DNA from 3 places in the Clostridium sp. MB05 genome. Region 2 is predicted to be linked to each of the others. Evidence: riboswitches for the same ligand, from Rfam matches in the RefSeq annotation. Region 2 holds a riboswitch; each other region holds the start of a gene.

Region 1 (5,883 bases), 950 kb from region 2:
CTAATTAATATTGAAAATTGTAATTTATACTTCTTAATAGAAATAGCTTCAGTACTAATTAAATCTTCTCCAACTTTATTTTCCTTACCGCACTTAACCTTTACAAACTCACCTTTAAAAGTTAATACTATAGCCTTCCTAATACTCTTTTCTAGTATAATCCCCCTATGCTCTGTTGACTTTATAAGCTCAGAAACCTCATCTACTCCCATTATGTTAATAGCTTCAACTATTTGTATATATTCTTGTAGATACTTGTAATTAGGATTTGATAATATAACAACATATGTTATTATATGCTCTTTCCAATTGTGAAAAAATTCTTTTTCTATTGGTGTTCTTTTGAAAAGTCTATTTATCGGAAATTTCTTTGTTGTATTTAAGTATTCAAAAAGTTCTACATCTTCTATCATAAAATAGGCTATATTTAAAATTTTGTTTCTTACATTATATGATGGCTCTTCATGTGTTAAATCTTTAATAAGTATTTTATAAGTTAAAAGTTCATTTTTTAGCCTTTCTATTTCTTCTGACCTTTTCTCAACAACCTCTTCTAAAGCTAAATTTGATGGAGCCTTAGTTGAGAATTTATATTTATCACTTTGAAAATTGCTCATTATTCTCCTCCACTTTGTAGATCCTTTGTTTCTATAAGCTTACCTTTTACTATAACTCTCTCCTTAGCTCCAACAGTACAAGTTATTAAGGTAATTGTTGCATCATCTGTTTTATCTAAAACATCAACCCTACTTGGATCAACTATAAAATTTTCATCTATTTTGTATATATACTCTTTCTTATTTGCCTTAACTATAATATCGTCTCCTGCTTCAACTTTGTACAAGTTTACAAATGCTTCTGAATAATCTGATACCCTGTGACCAGCTACCACGAAATTTCCTTTTTCTCCTGGTTTTGCTGAATCTTCAAAATGACCTAAGTAATACTGAAGTACATTATCAGACATTCCTTCCACTAAGCCTTGAGATAAGTTTATACTTGGAATTTCAATTAAAGCAATAGGTTTATATCCATTAATTGATTTATCACCATTATCAGATCCCTCACTTTTCGGATCTTCATTTATTACTTGTTCTAAAATATTTTGAAGCTCTTTTTGTTTCTTTGAAGTTTCCATTTTTTTATAAACAATTGATATTATCAATGCTAGTCCAACTATTATTAAAATAATCCCTATTACTCTTCTAATCTTTTCTTTCAAATTCATCATCTCCCATTAAACATTTATACCACTCTATCATATATTATATCATAAACATTATGGACTTTTATAATATATATGTTCTAATTATTAATTTACATTACATTTTGTATTATTTATTTTATAGTAAAATCTCATTAGCAGTATATGAAGAAAATTTAAAAGCATATATATTTTTGAATTTTATATATAAGTTCCTGTAATACCGAATTACTTATACTATAACAAAGTGTATTTACTTTAATTAAATTAATGCAATTTATTAGAACTTATATATGCTTTTTATAGTCTATTAATATTTTAGGAGCAACTTATGAATAGAAAAATAATTTATGTAGATTTCGTCCTTAAACGTAAGAAACTTTCATCTAGGACCATTCACTTTATTTACAAGCTTAATATTAAATTAAATCATCTTATTAATAAAATATTTAAGAAAAAATATGTAAAAAATAATTCTAAAGTCTATCCCTTTAAAAAAGTATTATAGTTCTAAAAAATAAATTTTAAATATATCTTCTATATTTATGGTAAAATAATTCTATAATTAATTTAGAGGTGATAAAGTGAGGATAGGATTAGGATACGATGTACATCGTTTAGTTGAAGAAAGAGACTTAATAATAGGAGGAGTTAAAATTCCTTATAAGCACGGTTTACTTGGACATTCAGATGCTGATGTATTACTTCATGCAATTATGGATTCATTGCTTGGTGCTTCAGCTCTAGGTGATATAGGCAAGCATTTTCCTGATACAGATGAAAGATTCAAAGGTATTTCAAGTTTAAAACTTTTAAAACAAGTAGGATTACTTCTTTCAGATAATGGTTATTCCATAAACAATATAGATGCAACTATTATTGCTCAAAAACCAAAAATGTCTCCTTATATACAACAAATGAGAGAAAACATAGCACAAGCTTTAGAAATTGATTTAAGTCAAATTAATGTTAAGGCAACTACTGAAGAAGGACTTGGATTTACTGGCAGTGGTGAGGGTATATCCTCTCAAAGTATATGCCTTCTTACAATGGATAATAAATAATTAAAAAGTTAAGAATTAAATTAAAGCTTATAAAAAGCAAGGAGATAACTAAAAAGTTATCTCCTTGTTTTTTGGTTTATATATTTAAATTTTTACAACAGCCTTATTTATTTCTCCAATGAATATATATAGCTATTATAGCACATATCCCCATAAGATATGGATAAAATAAAAATTTCATTATTGCAAATGGTGATAAAGCTGCAAGACCTGCCGCTGATATTAGTTGAGCTCCATATGGTATTATACCCTGAAATACACATGAAAACATGTCCATTATTCCTGCAACTCTCTTTGGTTCTAATTCAAATTCATTTGAAATATTTTTAGCTATTGGTCCAACAGTTACTATTGCTACTGTATTATTAGCAGTACAAATATCTACTAAACTTACTAGGGTTGCAATACCATACTCAGCCCCTCTTTTACTTTTAAAATTCTTCAGTCCTTTGTTAAGTATAAAGTCTATTCCACCATTAAACTTTATTATCTCTATTGTTCCAGCTATAAGTAATGAGATTATTATTAGCTCACTCATACCAGCTATTCCATCAGATATAGAATTAAATAATCCCAATAAGTCAAAGCTTCCAAATATAAATCCTATTATACCTGAAGACAAGATTCCAAGTAATAAAACTATTATTACATCAACTCCAAGTAAAGCTGTTATTATAACTATTATATAAGGTAAAATTTTGAATATATTAAAACTTAAAGAATCTAAACTAACTACATTTGCATTTCTTGTTAATACCATGAATATTAACGCAGTTATTATTGCTGCTGGAAGAACTATTATAAAATTCATTTTAAATTTATCTTTCATTTCACAACCTTGAGTTCTTGTTGCTGCTATAGTTGTATCAGATATTATTGAAAGATTATCTCCAAACATAGCACCACTAACTACTGCTCCAACTGCCAATGCTGTTGCTATTCCTGTCTTGTCTGCTATTCCAACTGCAATTGGAACTAATGCAACTATTGTTCCCATTGATGTTCCTATAGATAAAGCTATAAAGCAACCTATAATAAACATTCCAGGTATTAATAGACTACTTGGTAATAAAGATAATCCTAAATTTACAGTTGAGTCTACTGCTCCCATATTTTTAGCAACTTCAGCAAAGGCTCCTGCTAATATAAATATTAATATCATTAATAAAATATTAGTGTTTCCTGCTCCCCTGCAAAAAACTTCTACTTTTTCATCAAACTTTACTTTTCTATTCATAATTAATGCTGTTAGAGCTGCTACTAAAAAAGGAACAATAACTGATACAGCATAAAAATCTTTTGCTATTATAGATGTACCTAAATACACTAATAAGAATACTCCTAATGGAATTAAAGCTAGTCCATTACCTTTGTTTTTCAAAATTTCTTCCTCTCCTTTAAAATATAAATTATTTCTAATAACAAAATTAAAAAAGTCGCAAAGGCGAGCTTGTCGAGCCGTCGACTTTTTTTAGCGCATGTGCATTTCCGAATCTTGCCTGAGGAAAATCTTGCACGCGCACTATATTCACATTTTTTACTCTTTAGGATATAACTTTAATAACTAAATATCTTACAATAATTATGCAAAATAAATATAAAAATATAATTTTCTAAAGAGTAAAAAAAGCTCCTGTAGAAATACAGAAGCTTTACTCACACATATAAAAAATTATAGTTCGCCTCTTATCTACCAGGTTTACCTGCAGGATTTAGCACCTTAAGAATTAATTAAAATTCTTGGTTGCTGGGTTTCATAGGGCCAGTCCCTCCACCACTCTTGATAAGACTTTTAAATTTTGCACTATAATAGTATCAATTTAATATACTATTGTCAATATGAAAAATATTCCTAACACCTTATATAAGTCTTTTATTTTTAAAGTTACTATTAACAATAAAGTATTTAGTGTTAAATGTTCTATAAATAGAAAAAAAGAGATTACATAAAATTAATCTCTCTTTTAATGGTGCGTTATCAGGGGATCGAACCCGGGACACCCTGATTAAGAGTCAGGTGCTCTACCAACTGAGCTAATAACGCATATGGAGCGGGTGATGAGAATCGAACTCACGTAACTTGCTTGGAAGGCAAGGGCTCTACCATTGAGCTACACCCGCAAATATTATTGACAGTAATATTATATATTTAGTAATTATTACTGTCAATAATTAGTTTTACCTTTAAATTATTTCTGTAAGGGATTTTAATAAAATATCTCTAAATCGCTCTCCATGGCTCTTATTTTTATCAGCTTTTTCACATACTTCTTTCCAATCTGAAATAATTAAGCTAGTTCTCTCTTGAAATTCTCTTTCACTTGTTGTCATATAGCTTGAATTTATAACAAATTCCCCTAATTCTTTTGGTGTATTAAAAATTTTTAAATATAAAAATTCTCTATTGTCTCCGTACCAAGTTCTATTAAAGTCTCTAGCAAACTTTTGAAGTGCCCTAATTAATTTATCTTTAGGTAAAGCCCAACACTCCTTTATCATTTTTACATGTCTTCTCATATTATCTGCTTCTTCTTTAGATATTTTTTTATTTTTTTCTCCATCTGAAATTATTATTTCTACTGGAATGTTTGGGACATTAACAACTAACCTTTCCTTTCCATATATCCATTTATAAAAGGCTTCTTGTAAAAATGAATATTGAATATATCCTAACAATATTTTTTCATTTGGAAAGTATGCCCATGTATTATTAAGTCCGTTATTCTTGCAAAAAACTAAGCTATGGATATATATACTTTTTTCATTAGGTAACTTATCCATAAACATATGTCCTCTTATAGTTTTATTTTCATTAATTAATTCTTCCCAGTAATCAAATGAATCATAACTATGTCTCACTGTATCACCTTTCCTTCAGTCTCGTAATATAATATACTATATATATATTATATAGTATATTATACCACCTTTACAAGTATTTTTTAAGAATATAACAAAGTAAATATAAACACTTTATTATAACAATATAATTCTATGTATTAGGATGCACGTATTTTTAGCGTAAAATACCTACTCACCCAATGATATACTTTTATATCTAATTTGAAATAAAAATAAATTTATTTTATAATATTATTAAAGATATAAAAAGGAGGCATGACTTTGTACCACTGTGAAATTTGTGGATCAAAAGCGGATATTCATCATATAGTTCATAAACACGAAGGTGGCTACGATATTAAGTTAAACTATAAATATCTTTGCAACTACCACCATAGAGGGAAACATGGTCCTCATAACTGTATAGAAACTGATTTAAAGTATAAACTTGAATTACAAGATAAGCTTTTTAAGCTCTTACCAAAAGATTACTATACAGCTAAGGAACTTTACAATATTTTAGAAATATCTCATTCTTCTTTAAAAAAGTTAATCAAAAACCTTAAACTATTTAAAGAAGGATACTCTAAAAAAGAAATAATAAAGAACCTCATGGGTGGTAAACTCTACTCCTATGCTATGCTTCAAGAGCTTGAGTTAGAACGTCTTTTCCATAATATTAATATTAGCTAAAATTTAACTTTATATTCAAGTTACCATTTATTTGTATATGTAATTAAATTATAGATATTTTTAATGAATTTTAATAACTTT
Region 2 (5,883 bases):
TTTCTTCTGAAAGAACATGATAAACTATTCCTTTTTCTTCATAGACATCAATTACAGTTTTTCCATCTATCTCTCCTAAATCACAGGATTGACCTCCACCTCCTGGAAAAAATGCTGTTTTATCTAGCGCTACATGATACTTATTATCTGTATTTTTTATAGATATAATCTCTGCTTCAAACTCCTTTATATATTGATTTTTATAATATAACTTCTCCATACTATCTCACCTATCCATTCTTTTCTTCAACAATAAAACATATCCCTTTTGATATATTTGCTATTATATCATAAAAGGATTAAATCAATTCTTCATACAAATTAAAGAGTGAGTAGTAAGGTTCTATCAAAACATTACTACTCACTCTTATCCCTTTAATACCTAACCATTAATAGTTGAATATGGAATTTAGAAAGTTGGAATTACTGTTCCATTATATTTTTCTTCTATAAATTTCTTAACTTTATCTGATGTTAAAGCTTTTGTTAAAGCTTTAATTTTTTCACTATTTTCATTCCCCTTCTTAACAGCTAATATGTTTCTATAAACCTTTGCTGCTTCTGCATCTTTATCTTCTATTGCTAATGAATCCTTAGATGGATTTAATCCTGCCTCTATAGCATAGTTACCATTTATAACAGCTAAATCTACTTCTTCTAATACTCTTGGTAGTTGAGCTGCCTCTAATTCATCAAATTTCAAGTTTTTACTATTTTCTGTTATGTCCTTAGGCGTTACTAATTCGCCTTCTTTAAGTTTAATTAGTCCTTGTTTTTCTAATAGTCTTAATGCTCTTGCTTCATTTGATGGATCATTTGGAATTGCAACTCTAGCCCCATCTTTTATTTCATTTATACCTTTAACTTTTTTAGAGTATGCTGCTATTGGTTCTAAATGAACTTCTGCTGTATAAGTCAAATCTAGCTTTTTACTTTCATTTGTCTCATTTAAGTATGCAATATGTTGAAAATAGTTCGCATCTAATTCCCCTTCCGCTAAGGCTGTATTTGGCGTTACATAATCTGTAAATTCTACTATTTTTAATGTGTACCCCTCTTCTTTAAGATCTGGTACAATTTGTTCTACTATTTCCTTATGAGGAACCGGTGTAACCCCTATTGTTATTGTTTTATCTTCAGCTGCTGAGCCTGTTTCTTTTCCCTTACTTCCACAACCTACTAAGCTTATTACTAAAGCCCCTGTTAATAATAATGTTAATATTGATTTTCTTTTCATATTGAAAGCCCCCTTTTTAATGTACAATTGACATTTAAAATTAGACAATTTAAATTTCTTTAATTTTTATTTAATTAAATTTATTCTCCTATATCAATTGCTTTTATTTTTATATTTTAATTATTTTTATAACTTTATTATGATAGTTTTTTATATAAGTAATTTCCTAAAGATTGCAACACCTGTACAATTATTATTAAAATTAAAACTGTTACAATCATTACATCTGTCTGATATCTTTGATAACCATATCTTATGGCAAGATCCCCAAGTCCGCCACCACCTACGCTTCCTGCCATAGCTGAATAGCCTATTATACTAATTACAGTTAAAGTTAATCCAGAAATTATTGATGGAACAGCTTCTTTAAGCATAACCTTAAATATTAGCTGAGTATTTGATGCTCCAAAAGATTTTGCTGCTTCTACTACACCTGGATCTACTTCTTTTAAGGCAGATTCTATTATTCTTGCTACAAATGGAGCAGCTGCTATAGTTAAAGGGACTATTGCACCTTGTATTCCTGTTGATTTTCCTACTATTAACCTAGTTAAAGGTACCATAAACACCATTAATATTATAAATGGAAAACTTCTTAGGATATTTATTATAGTGTCTAATATTTTGTAAATAAACTTATTTGGCTTTAATCCATTTGGCTCTGTAACTATTAAGATTATTGCTGGTACAAATCCTAATATTATTGAAAATACAGTTGAGAAAAATACCATTATAATTGTTTGCCCCAGAGCCTTTAATAATATATCTGACATTAGCTAAGCACCTCCAATATTACATTTTTCTTTTCTAAATAATTTATTACCCTTTCCTTATCTTCCTCTTCTATGTTTATTACTAAACTTCCAAGTACATCATCTCTAAACTTTTCTAATTTGCCCCAAACTATTGAAAAGTCTATATTTAACTCTCTTGACATTCTCGTGATAAGCGCATTTTCTGATGATGTACTTGGAAAAAATAATTTTATGTTTATCCCTATCGCTGGTAGTAGTTCTTCATCCTGTTCACCTAAAAACTTCTTAAGCGATACTCCTGGTTTTAAGAATAAGTCTTCTGAATTGCCTTGTACTTTTAAAATGCCCCCTTCTATTAATGCAACTTTTTCACAAACCTCTTTAACTACTTCCATTTGGTGGGTAACAATAACTATTGTAATTCCTAACTCTTTATTTATCTTTGAAAGAAGTTCTAATATATCCTTTGTAATCTTAGGATCTAATGCTGATGTAGCCTCATCACAAAGTAGAATTTTAGGCTCTAATGCTAAAGCTCGTGCTATAGCCACTCTTTGCTTTTGACCTCCACTTAAATTAGATGGTTTTGCATCTGCTTTTTCTGAAAGTCCAACTAACTTTAAAAGTTCAGTTACTCTATTATATATTTTTTCTTTTCTAAACTTTTTGTAACTACAAAAACTTTCTCCTTTTCTCTTGCATTTTTCTTTGTATTCCTTATATTCCTCTTCATAACCCCAAACTTCTAGTGGTAATGCTACATTTTCAAATACATTTTTTCTATTTAATAAATTGAACCCTTGAAATATCATACCAAGATCTTTTCTAAATTCCCTAAGCTCAATTCCACTTAAATCTTTAACCTCTTTACCCATTACTGTAAGAGATCCATCTTCATAACTTTCTAGCCCATTTATACATCTTAATAAAGTTGATTTCCCTGCCCCACTATGTCCTATAATTCCATACACTTGTCCTTCTTCTATCTTAAGCGAAACATTCTTTATAACTTCTACTTTGTCAAAGCTTTTACTTAAGTTATTAATTTCTATCACAATTGATTCCCCCTTTAAAGAAACTTAAAGTAAAACAAAAAACGCACTAGAGAATAAATCTCTAGTGCGTATAATTACTCACATACTAATTTATTCTCTCATCTATCAGCTTAAAGCTGCAGGATTTAGCACCAAATTTAATAGAATATAGTTTTAGTCCAACATTAATTAGACTTATCTTATAATCCTATTACAGGTTGCTGGGTTTCACAGGGCCAGTCCCTCCACCACTCTTGATAAGAAACGTAATCAAAATATTTAATTTTTATATTGATATTAATATACGATTATTAATTATATTTGTCAACAACATTTTAAAATTTATTTTTATAAATTTTAAAACATTATTACTTCTTTATCTATTTTTATAAGCTCTGCATCTGTATTTTCTTCTATAAAATTTATTATATTTTCCATAGTAGAATCTACTTGAGCATTAGTTGCACATATTCCTGAAATTCCAATTACAATACTTTGATGAATATCTTGATCGCTTATCTCACTTACAGAAATATTGAATTTATTTTTTAACTTTTGAGTTATACTTCTAACCACCATTCTCTTTTCTTTTAAAGAGTGTACCCAACTTGCTCTTAAATTTATACTCATTACTAGGACTCTCATTTTAAATCACCTCTTTAAATATTATGTACCTTAATATTATTATAAATAAAGCTCATAGAGAATATTCTCCATGAGCTTTATTTATAACTTTTATCGGGGATTTATTTATAATTTAATTAAATTATCTACCATATAATCTAGTTAATTCAAATATTTCCTCTGCTAATTTATCGTTTAAATCTTTTTTTGAAGCTCTCCAAGTCCAATTGCCACCTAATGTAGAAGGTAAATTCATTCTAGCTTCATTACCTAATCCTAAAAAATCTTGCATCGTGGTTATTGCTAAATAAGCTTGACTTCCCCAAACTCCTCTTATTAATCCTCTTGCTATTCCTTCCTCATAAGTTAAATTTAAATATTTTTTAGCTTTTTCTATTTCATTTTTACTTCCAGTTAAATTATACCACCCATAATTTGTATCATTATCGTGTGTACCTGTGTAAGCCACACAATTAACAGGATAATTATGTGGTAAGTCTACACTATCTTCTCCGCCAAATCCAAACTGTAAAATTTTCATTCCAGGAAATCCTGTTTTATCTCTAAGCTCTATTACGTCATCTGTCATCATTCCCAAATCTTCTGCTATTATATTCACGTCTCCAAGATTATCTTTTATAGCATTAAATAATTTAATTCCAGGCCCTTTTGTCCATTGCCCAAATTCTGCTGTTTTGTTTCCATATGGTATTTCCCAATATGCTTCAAACCCTCTAAAATGGTCTATTCTTACTACATCATATAATTTAAAACTTTCTCTAACTCTATCAATCCACCAACCATATCCATCTCTATCTAAATTATCCCAGTTATAAATAGGATTTCCCCATAGTTGGCCAGTAGCTGAAAAAGTATCCGGAGGACAACCTGCAACAGTTATTGGAATCATATTTTCATCGACTTTAAAATACTTAGGATTGCTCCAAATATCTGCACTATCTTCTGCAACATATATTGGAATATCTCCTATTATTTTTATTCCATTTTCATTAGCATATTTCTTCAAACTATGCCATTGTTTAAAGAACATATATTGTACAAATACCCAATAATCAATTTCATCTTTTAACATTTTTTTATAATAATTTATGGCTTCATCTTTTCTTAATCTTATATCATCATCCCACTTTTGCCAACTAACTAAGTTAAAATGATTTTTCACAGCCATATATAGAGAATAATCATTTAACCAAAACTTATTTTTTTCTTTGAAATCCTCTATATCATTATTAAATTTATTCTTTGAATTATGGTATGCTTTTTTTAGTACTTTATTTTTATTTACAAATAACTTAGCATAATCTACACAATTTTCATCTAATCCATAATCTAAATTAGAATAATCTTCTTCTTCTAATAACCCCTCTTCTTCTAATATTTCGAAATCTATAAAATATGGATTACCTGCAAATGCTGAAAAGCATTGATATGGTGAATCACCATAACTAGTTTGTCCTAAAGGTAGTATCTGCCAATATTTTTGTCCACTTTTCTTTAAAAAATCTACGAAGTCAAAGGCTTCCATTCCAAATGTCCCTATTCCATATTTTCCTGGTAGTGATGAAATATGCATTAATATGCCACTACTTCTTTCCATAAATTTTACCTCATTTCTCATAAAGCCTATTCTATATTATAATTACTACGTTTATGAAGGTTATTTGATAATAGACTTATTACTTTCATAAGAGATTTTTTATAAATATTCGTGAGAGTTTTAAATAATTCATTTTAAATCTATATTATTTATATTAACCAACTCATAACATCAAAGATATTACTATTATGAGTTGGCTAAATATTTCTATTTATTCATATTAAAGTTAGTTGATTCCCTTTGCACAAGCTCAGTATTAAGTATTATGTGCTTGTTATCTGTTTTATTTGCTATTAGGTCTAACAATAGATCAACACTTATTTTTGCCATCTCTACTTTAGGTTGTACAACTGTTGTAATTGTAGGATTATAGAATTCACTAATATCCATCCCATCAAACCCCATTATTGAAATATCTTTACCTACTTCTAAGCCATTATCTTTTATAGCTTTTGCACACCCTACAGCCATTATGTCTGATATAGCAAATATAGCTGTTATATCTTTATTATATTTTAATAAGCTATTAGTTTCTTCGTATGCTCCTCTGTAATCATAACGTCCTAAAAGTCTATAACCTTCATTGAACTTAATATTATTTTCATCTAATGCTTT
Region 3 (5,883 bases), 1.1 Mb from region 2:
GTAACTACTAATAATCCCGCTTCATCTATATCAAATAAATCATTATGATGTGCTACAGCAGTATTTGAATTACATGAATTTTTAGTTCCTACTTGTATATAGGTACCTGGTACTTCTATTAAGAATTCTGCGAAATCATCTGCTCCTAGTTTCTTTGGATAGTTGGTTATTACATTTTCTTCTCCCACAATATTTTTTGCAATAAGAGCAACTTCCTTACTAACTCTTTCATCATTTATTAAAGGTGATGCATAATCTCTAAACTCAACTATAGCCTCTGCCCCATAGCTTTCTGCTATATTTTTCGCTATTTTTTCTACTGACTTATTTGTCTTTTCTCTTGATTCAAAAGTAAAAGCTCTCGTTGTTCCTTCTAATGTGACTTCTCCTGCTACTGTATTGTAAGTAGTTCCCCCTTTGATTAATCCAACTCCTACAACTACTGTATCAATAGGATCTGTTTGCCTACTTACTATTGATTGTAGATTTACTACTATTTGGCTAGCAATATATAAAGCATCTGTTGATAAATGAGGTGCAGATACATGACCACCTTTGCCTTTAATAGTTATCTTAAAATAATCACAAGATGCACAGCTAGGCCCACTAGTTACTGATACCTTACCTAAGTCTATTCCTGAAGCTACGTGAGCTCCTATTATTTCTTCTACTCCATCTAAGCATCCTTCTTTAAGAAATATTTTAGCTCCTTGTCCAATTTCTTCTGCTTGTTGGAAGAATAATCTTACCTCTCCTACCAGCTCCTCTTCCTTTTCTTTTAATATTTTTGCAGTTCCAAGAAGGCTAGCCGTATGTCCATCATGACCACAAGCATGGTTATATCCATCATTTTCAGATTTATAGTCTTCCTTATTTAAATCTGGAACCTTAAGAGCATCTATATCTGCTCTTACAGCTAAAATTCTATTTGATGCTTTTTTACCTTTTATTATTCCTAAAACCCCAGTTTCCCCAATTCTTTTATGTGGAATATTTAGTTTGTCTAGCTCTTCTTCTATCTTCTTTGCTGTATTATATTCTTTTAAACTTTCTTCTGGATACTTATGAAAATATCTCCTTAATTCAGTAATATAGTCCTTTTCCTTTATTACATAATCTTTTATATTCATAAAAATAGCCCCCTTATATTAATCACTCACAGTATTTTACTTATTTATATTCATATTGTTATAAATAGTTTTATTCTTTAATTTCTATTTCCAAGTTGGTATATAAGCCCCTTTATATACTTCCTCTATAACCTTAGCTACTTCATCTGATCTAAATGCTTCAACAACTTTTTTATAAACTTCATTATCTTTATCTTCAGTTCTTGCAACAATTACGTTTATATAAGGATTGTCACTACCTTCTTTAACTTGTTCTAAGTAAATAGAATCTTCTTTTGGATTAAGTCCTGCATCAACTGCATGTCCACCATTTATTAAAGCTGCAGTTACATCTTCTAATAATCTTGGAGTTTGAGCTGCTTCAACTTCTATAAATTTTATATTTTTAGGGTTTTCAACTATATCATCTAAAGTTGGAGTGTATCCTGCTGCCTCATTTACCTTAATAACTCCTGCTGATTCTAAAACCTTTAAAGCTCTTCCTCCATTAGTTGCATCACTTGGTATAGCAATAGAGTCCCCATCTTTTAGCTCATCAATAGATTTTATTTTATTTGAATATACACCAAGAGGAGCTATTAAAGTTTCTCCTATAACTGATAAATCAAATCCTCTATCTGCAATATCTTTATTTAAGTATGCATAATGTTGGAAAGAGTTTAAATCTATCTCCCCATCTGCTAAAGCCTGGTTTGGCTGACTATAATCTGAGAAAGGAACAAGTTCTACAGTTATCCCTTCTTTTGCAAGATTTTTTATTACAGGATTCCATTGATCACTACTTTCACCAACTACTCCTACCTTAACTACTTTATTTTCTGTTTTTGATTTTCCTCCTTGACATCCTACTAATGAAAAAAGTAATGCCCCTGATAATATTATACTTAGTAAATTTTTAGCTTTCATATTTTAAGTCCCCTTTTTATTTATTTTTTATTTTTGCTTATTGCTTTAATTTTAATGTGTTGTTTTTTTAATTACTCTATCCCCTAGCCCTTGAATTATATTTACTACAATAAGTAATATTATTACTGTTACAAAGGTTATATCTATTTGATTTCTTTGATAGCCATATCTAATTGCTAGATCTCCAAGACCTCCGCCACCTACTGATCCTGCCATAGCTGTTAATCCAACTAAGCTTACAAAGGTTATTGTTGTTGCCCTAACAATATTTGGTATACTTTCTTTTAGATACACTCTAAATATTATTTCTAAAGGTGATGACCCCATTGCCTCTGCTGCCTCTATCACCCCCTTATCTATTTCTGATAAAGCACTTTCTATTTGCCTTGAAAAGAAGGGTATAGTTCCTAAAACTAGTGGTACAAAAGACCCCCTTGTTCCAATGGCTGTTCCTGCTATAGCCCTAGTTAATGGTATTGCTGCTGCTAATAAAATAATAAATGGTATTGATCTTGTTATATTTATTATCTTATCTAAAACATAATAAACTGGTTTATTTTCTAATATACTTCCCTTCTTAGTTACCACTAATATTACTCCTAATATAAGACCTATAACAAATGATATAGCTCCTGATACTAAAAGCATAATCAAGGTTTGTCCAGTTGCTTCATAAATTTCTGATATTTTTTTTACTGCATTAGGCAATAATTTTTGTATTAAGTCTGCCATCTTTAATCACCTCAACTTCCACATTTTTTTCTTTAAGATAGTTTATAACATTATGAATTTGTTCTTCTTGACCTTTAATTATTACAATAAGTCCACCAAGTGGAGATTCTTGAATTATCTCTACATTTCCAAAGATTATATTTGCATCTACATTAAATTCTCTAGATATTATCGAAATTATTGGTTCAGTTGTACTATTTTCTAAGTATTTGAGTTTTAGTATTTTTTCATTTTCCTTAATTTCTACAACTGAAGATTTATCTTCTATTAAGTCATATATATTACTTAATAAAGAAGTACTATCTATAAAATTCTTTGTTATTTTTTCTTTAGGCTCTGAGAATACCTTAAATATATTTCCTTCTTCTACAACTCTTCCATTTTCCATAACAGCAGCTCTTGTACATATTTCTTTAGCTACTTGCATTTCATGAGTTATTATTACTATGGTTATTCCAAATTTTCTATTTACCTCTTTTAAAAGCTTTAGTATTGATTTTGTAGTTTGTGGATCTAAGGCACTGGTTGCTTCATCACAAAGTAATACTTTTGGATCATTGGCTAAAGCCCTTGCAATGCCTACCCTTTGTTTTTGTCCTCCACTTAATTGAGATGGATAAGAATTGGCCTTATCTTCTAATTCAACAAGTTTTAATAATGATGTAACCTTATCTTTTATTTCCTCTTTTGAATATTTACTTCCCTTCAGAGGATAGGCTATATTTTCGAAAACTGTTCTAGACTTCATAAGATTAAAATGTTGAAATATCATTCCTATCTTTTTTCTTTCTTCTCTAAGTTCCTTATTTGATAAATCATTAAGGTCTTTTCCATCTATAAGTACTTGCCCCTTAGTAGGTCTCTCTAAAAAGTTTATGCATCTAACTAGAGTTGATTTTCCAGCTCCACTAAAGCCTATAATTCCATAAATTTCACCTTTGTTAATATTTAATGTTACATCCTTTACCGCTTCTACTTTTTCACCTTCTGTATCATAAGTCTTGTATAAATTTTTTAATTCAATCATGTTGCCCCTCCCTCTACCCTAAAAAAGGTAATAAAAAAACTGCTTTCCTAAAAAATAAGAAAGCAGTGTAATACACTTCTATATTTCATTCTTATCTTTCAGACGCAGTAAACATCTGCAGGATTTAGCACCTTAAATCATAACTAATTTAAGTTCGTAATTCAGGTTGCCAGACTTCACAGGGCCAGTCCCTCCATCTTTCTTGATAAAAATCTATTCATTTTTTTGTTTTTCATTTCTTGTTCCTCATTATATATGTATATATTTCCACTGTCAATAGTATTTTTACTTTTTTATAAAAAGTGGACATATGTAAGAAATCCATTATATTTTGCTAAGTCATTTTAATTTAAAATAAAAAACTAAAATTAAACCTCTAAATAATTAATTACTTAGAGGTTTTTTATTTAACTATATAACTGGATAGCTCTTTAAAACTGTAACATTACCTTTTATTGAATATTCTCCTAAAGTAGCTGGGATTAAATAACTATCTCCAGTCTTTATTTTTTCTGTGAAGTCTTTTCCTTCTATTATTCCTTCTCCATCTACGCAAGTTAACATATCAAACTTTTCTATATCACTTGCATCATTGTATTGTGAATCTATAGTTATTTTTTCTATTCCAAAGTATTCATTTTTACATAGTAAGCTTTGCTTATAGCCTTCATGCTTTATTTCTTCTTTTTCACTAAGGTTTTCACATTGAAGATCAAAGTTTATAACATCTAATGCTTTTTCAACATGAATTTCTCTTGGTCTTCCATAGTCATATACTCTGTATGTTACATCACTATTTTGTTGAATCTCTGCTATTATAACACCTTCGCATATAGCATGAACTAATCCACTATTAATTAAAAAGCAATCACCTTTTTTAACTTCTATTTTATTTAAATAACTTTCCACATTATTATTTTTTATAGCTTCTTCAAATTGTTCTTTACTACAATCTTTAGTTCCCACTATTAAACAAGCACCTGGTTTAGCATCCATAACATACCAAGCTTCTGTTTTACCATAATCCCCTTCATACTTTGCAGCATATTCATCTCCTGGATGTACTTGTACTGAAAGTTTTTCTTTTGAATTAATAAGCTTTATAAGTAATGGAAATTTTTCTAAAGTAACCTTCGCTCCTACAAGTGTATGTCCATACTTTTTAATTAAATCATCGAAGCTAGTTCCTTTTAATGAACCATTTTCTACAATTCCAGTCCCATTTGGATGACATGCTATATCCCATGTTTCACCTATTTCACCTTCTGGCATATTATCTCTAAAGGATTCAAAATCTCTTCCACCCCATATTTTTTCATAATATAAATTCTCAAATCTAATTGGATACATAATCTTTCTCCTTCCTTAACAACACTTCTTAAGTAAAATATATATTTCAATATATAGATTATTAAATTAATTGATTTTCTTCAGTTATTCTATTTTATTTATAATATTTATTTTCTATAATATTTATTTTCCATAATATTTATAATAAATAATTTTCTATACATTCTCCTACGGAGTTAACTAAATATTTAACATGTTTCTTTAGTTCTTCTTCTACATGGTTAAATGTAAATGAATTTTTAGTTATCTTAAACATAGTTACGTCATTCCATGAATCTCCTATGGTATATATATCTTCATTTTCTATTAATTCTTGATCTGCTAGATATTTTACTCCACTTCCTTTTGAGCATCCCACTGGAACTACATCTATATAAATATCATTTCTATATGCTACTACTGCATCACCATATTTTTCATTTATTTCATCTTTTATTTTTTCTATTTCATCCTTCTCTTTATTTGGATTATATATAGAAATTAAACTTAAATCATCTTCTATCTCATATATTGAATTTACCCTTTTTTTATTTGGATATGGTAAATTATCTCCATCTGTTAATAAATATGTGTCAAATCCAGATTCTACTGAAATATATACATCATCTTCACTTATTTCATTTACTATACTTTCTATTATTTTTTTATTAATTACTTCTTGATTTATTTTTCTTCCTAATGAATCTACTATTAATGCTCCATTTAGTAATACATAATAATTTGCAAATATCTTATAGT

The links. A riboswitch is a leader RNA that binds a small molecule or an ion and turns the genes downstream of it on or off. The one in region 2 is predicted to bind S-adenosylmethionine.
Region 1: it holds a riboswitch for S-adenosylmethionine, as region 2 does, so the genes downstream of both, ACH36K_RS03845 (Na+/H+ antiporter NhaC family protein) here and ACH36K_RS17660 (methionine ABC transporter ATP-binding protein) in region 2, are expected to answer to the same signal.
Region 3: it holds a riboswitch for S-adenosylmethionine, as region 2 does, so the genes downstream of both, ACH36K_RS04415 (methionine ABC transporter ATP-binding protein) here and ACH36K_RS17660 (methionine ABC transporter ATP-binding protein) in region 2, are expected to answer to the same signal.

What each region holds. Positions count from the first base shown of each region.
Region 1 is NZ_CP174370.1:760,432-766,314, reverse strand. Features, by position in the region: gene ACH36K_RS03860 (hypothetical protein) at 1-617, opposite strand, end outside; gene ACH36K_RS03855 (sortase) at 617-1,222, opposite strand; gene ispF (2-C-methyl-D-erythritol 2,4-cyclodiphosphate synthase) at 1,789-2,268, shown strand; gene ACH36K_RS03845 (Na+/H+ antiporter NhaC family protein) at 2,372-3,649, opposite strand; SAM riboswitch class I at 3,952-4,058, opposite strand; tRNA gene ACH36K_RS03840 (tRNA-Lys) at 4,237-4,312, opposite strand; tRNA gene ACH36K_RS03835 (tRNA-Gly) at 4,316-4,389, opposite strand; gene ACH36K_RS03830 (hypothetical protein) at 4,453-5,127, opposite strand; gene ACH36K_RS03825 (HNH endonuclease signature motif containing protein) at 5,392-5,802, shown strand.
Region 2 is NZ_CP174370.1:3,759,067-3,764,949, forward strand. Features, by position in the region: gene ACH36K_RS17645 (alanyl-tRNA editing protein) at 1-220, opposite strand, end outside; gene ACH36K_RS17650 (MetQ/NlpA family ABC transporter substrate-binding protein) at 410-1,237, opposite strand; gene ACH36K_RS17655 (methionine ABC transporter permease) at 1,375-2,010, opposite strand; gene ACH36K_RS17660 (methionine ABC transporter ATP-binding protein) at 2,010-3,047, opposite strand; SAM riboswitch class I at 3,143-3,290, opposite strand; gene ACH36K_RS17665 (DUF503 domain-containing protein) at 3,384-3,671, opposite strand; gene malQ (4-alpha-glucanotransferase) at 3,793-5,268, opposite strand; gene ACH36K_RS17675 (LacI family DNA-binding transcriptional regulator) at 5,476-5,883, opposite strand, start outside.
Region 3 is NZ_CP174370.1:909,172-915,054, reverse strand. Features, by position in the region: gene ACH36K_RS04430 (M20 metallopeptidase family protein) at 1-1,130, opposite strand, end outside; gene ACH36K_RS04425 (MetQ/NlpA family ABC transporter substrate-binding protein) at 1,215-2,036, opposite strand; gene ACH36K_RS04420 (methionine ABC transporter permease) at 2,088-2,768, opposite strand; gene ACH36K_RS04415 (methionine ABC transporter ATP-binding protein) at 2,737-3,795, opposite strand; SAM riboswitch class I at 3,884-4,007, opposite strand; gene ACH36K_RS04410 (type I phosphomannose isomerase catalytic subunit) at 4,207-5,145, opposite strand; gene ACH36K_RS04405 (HAD-IIB family hydrolase) at 5,285-5,883, opposite strand, start outside.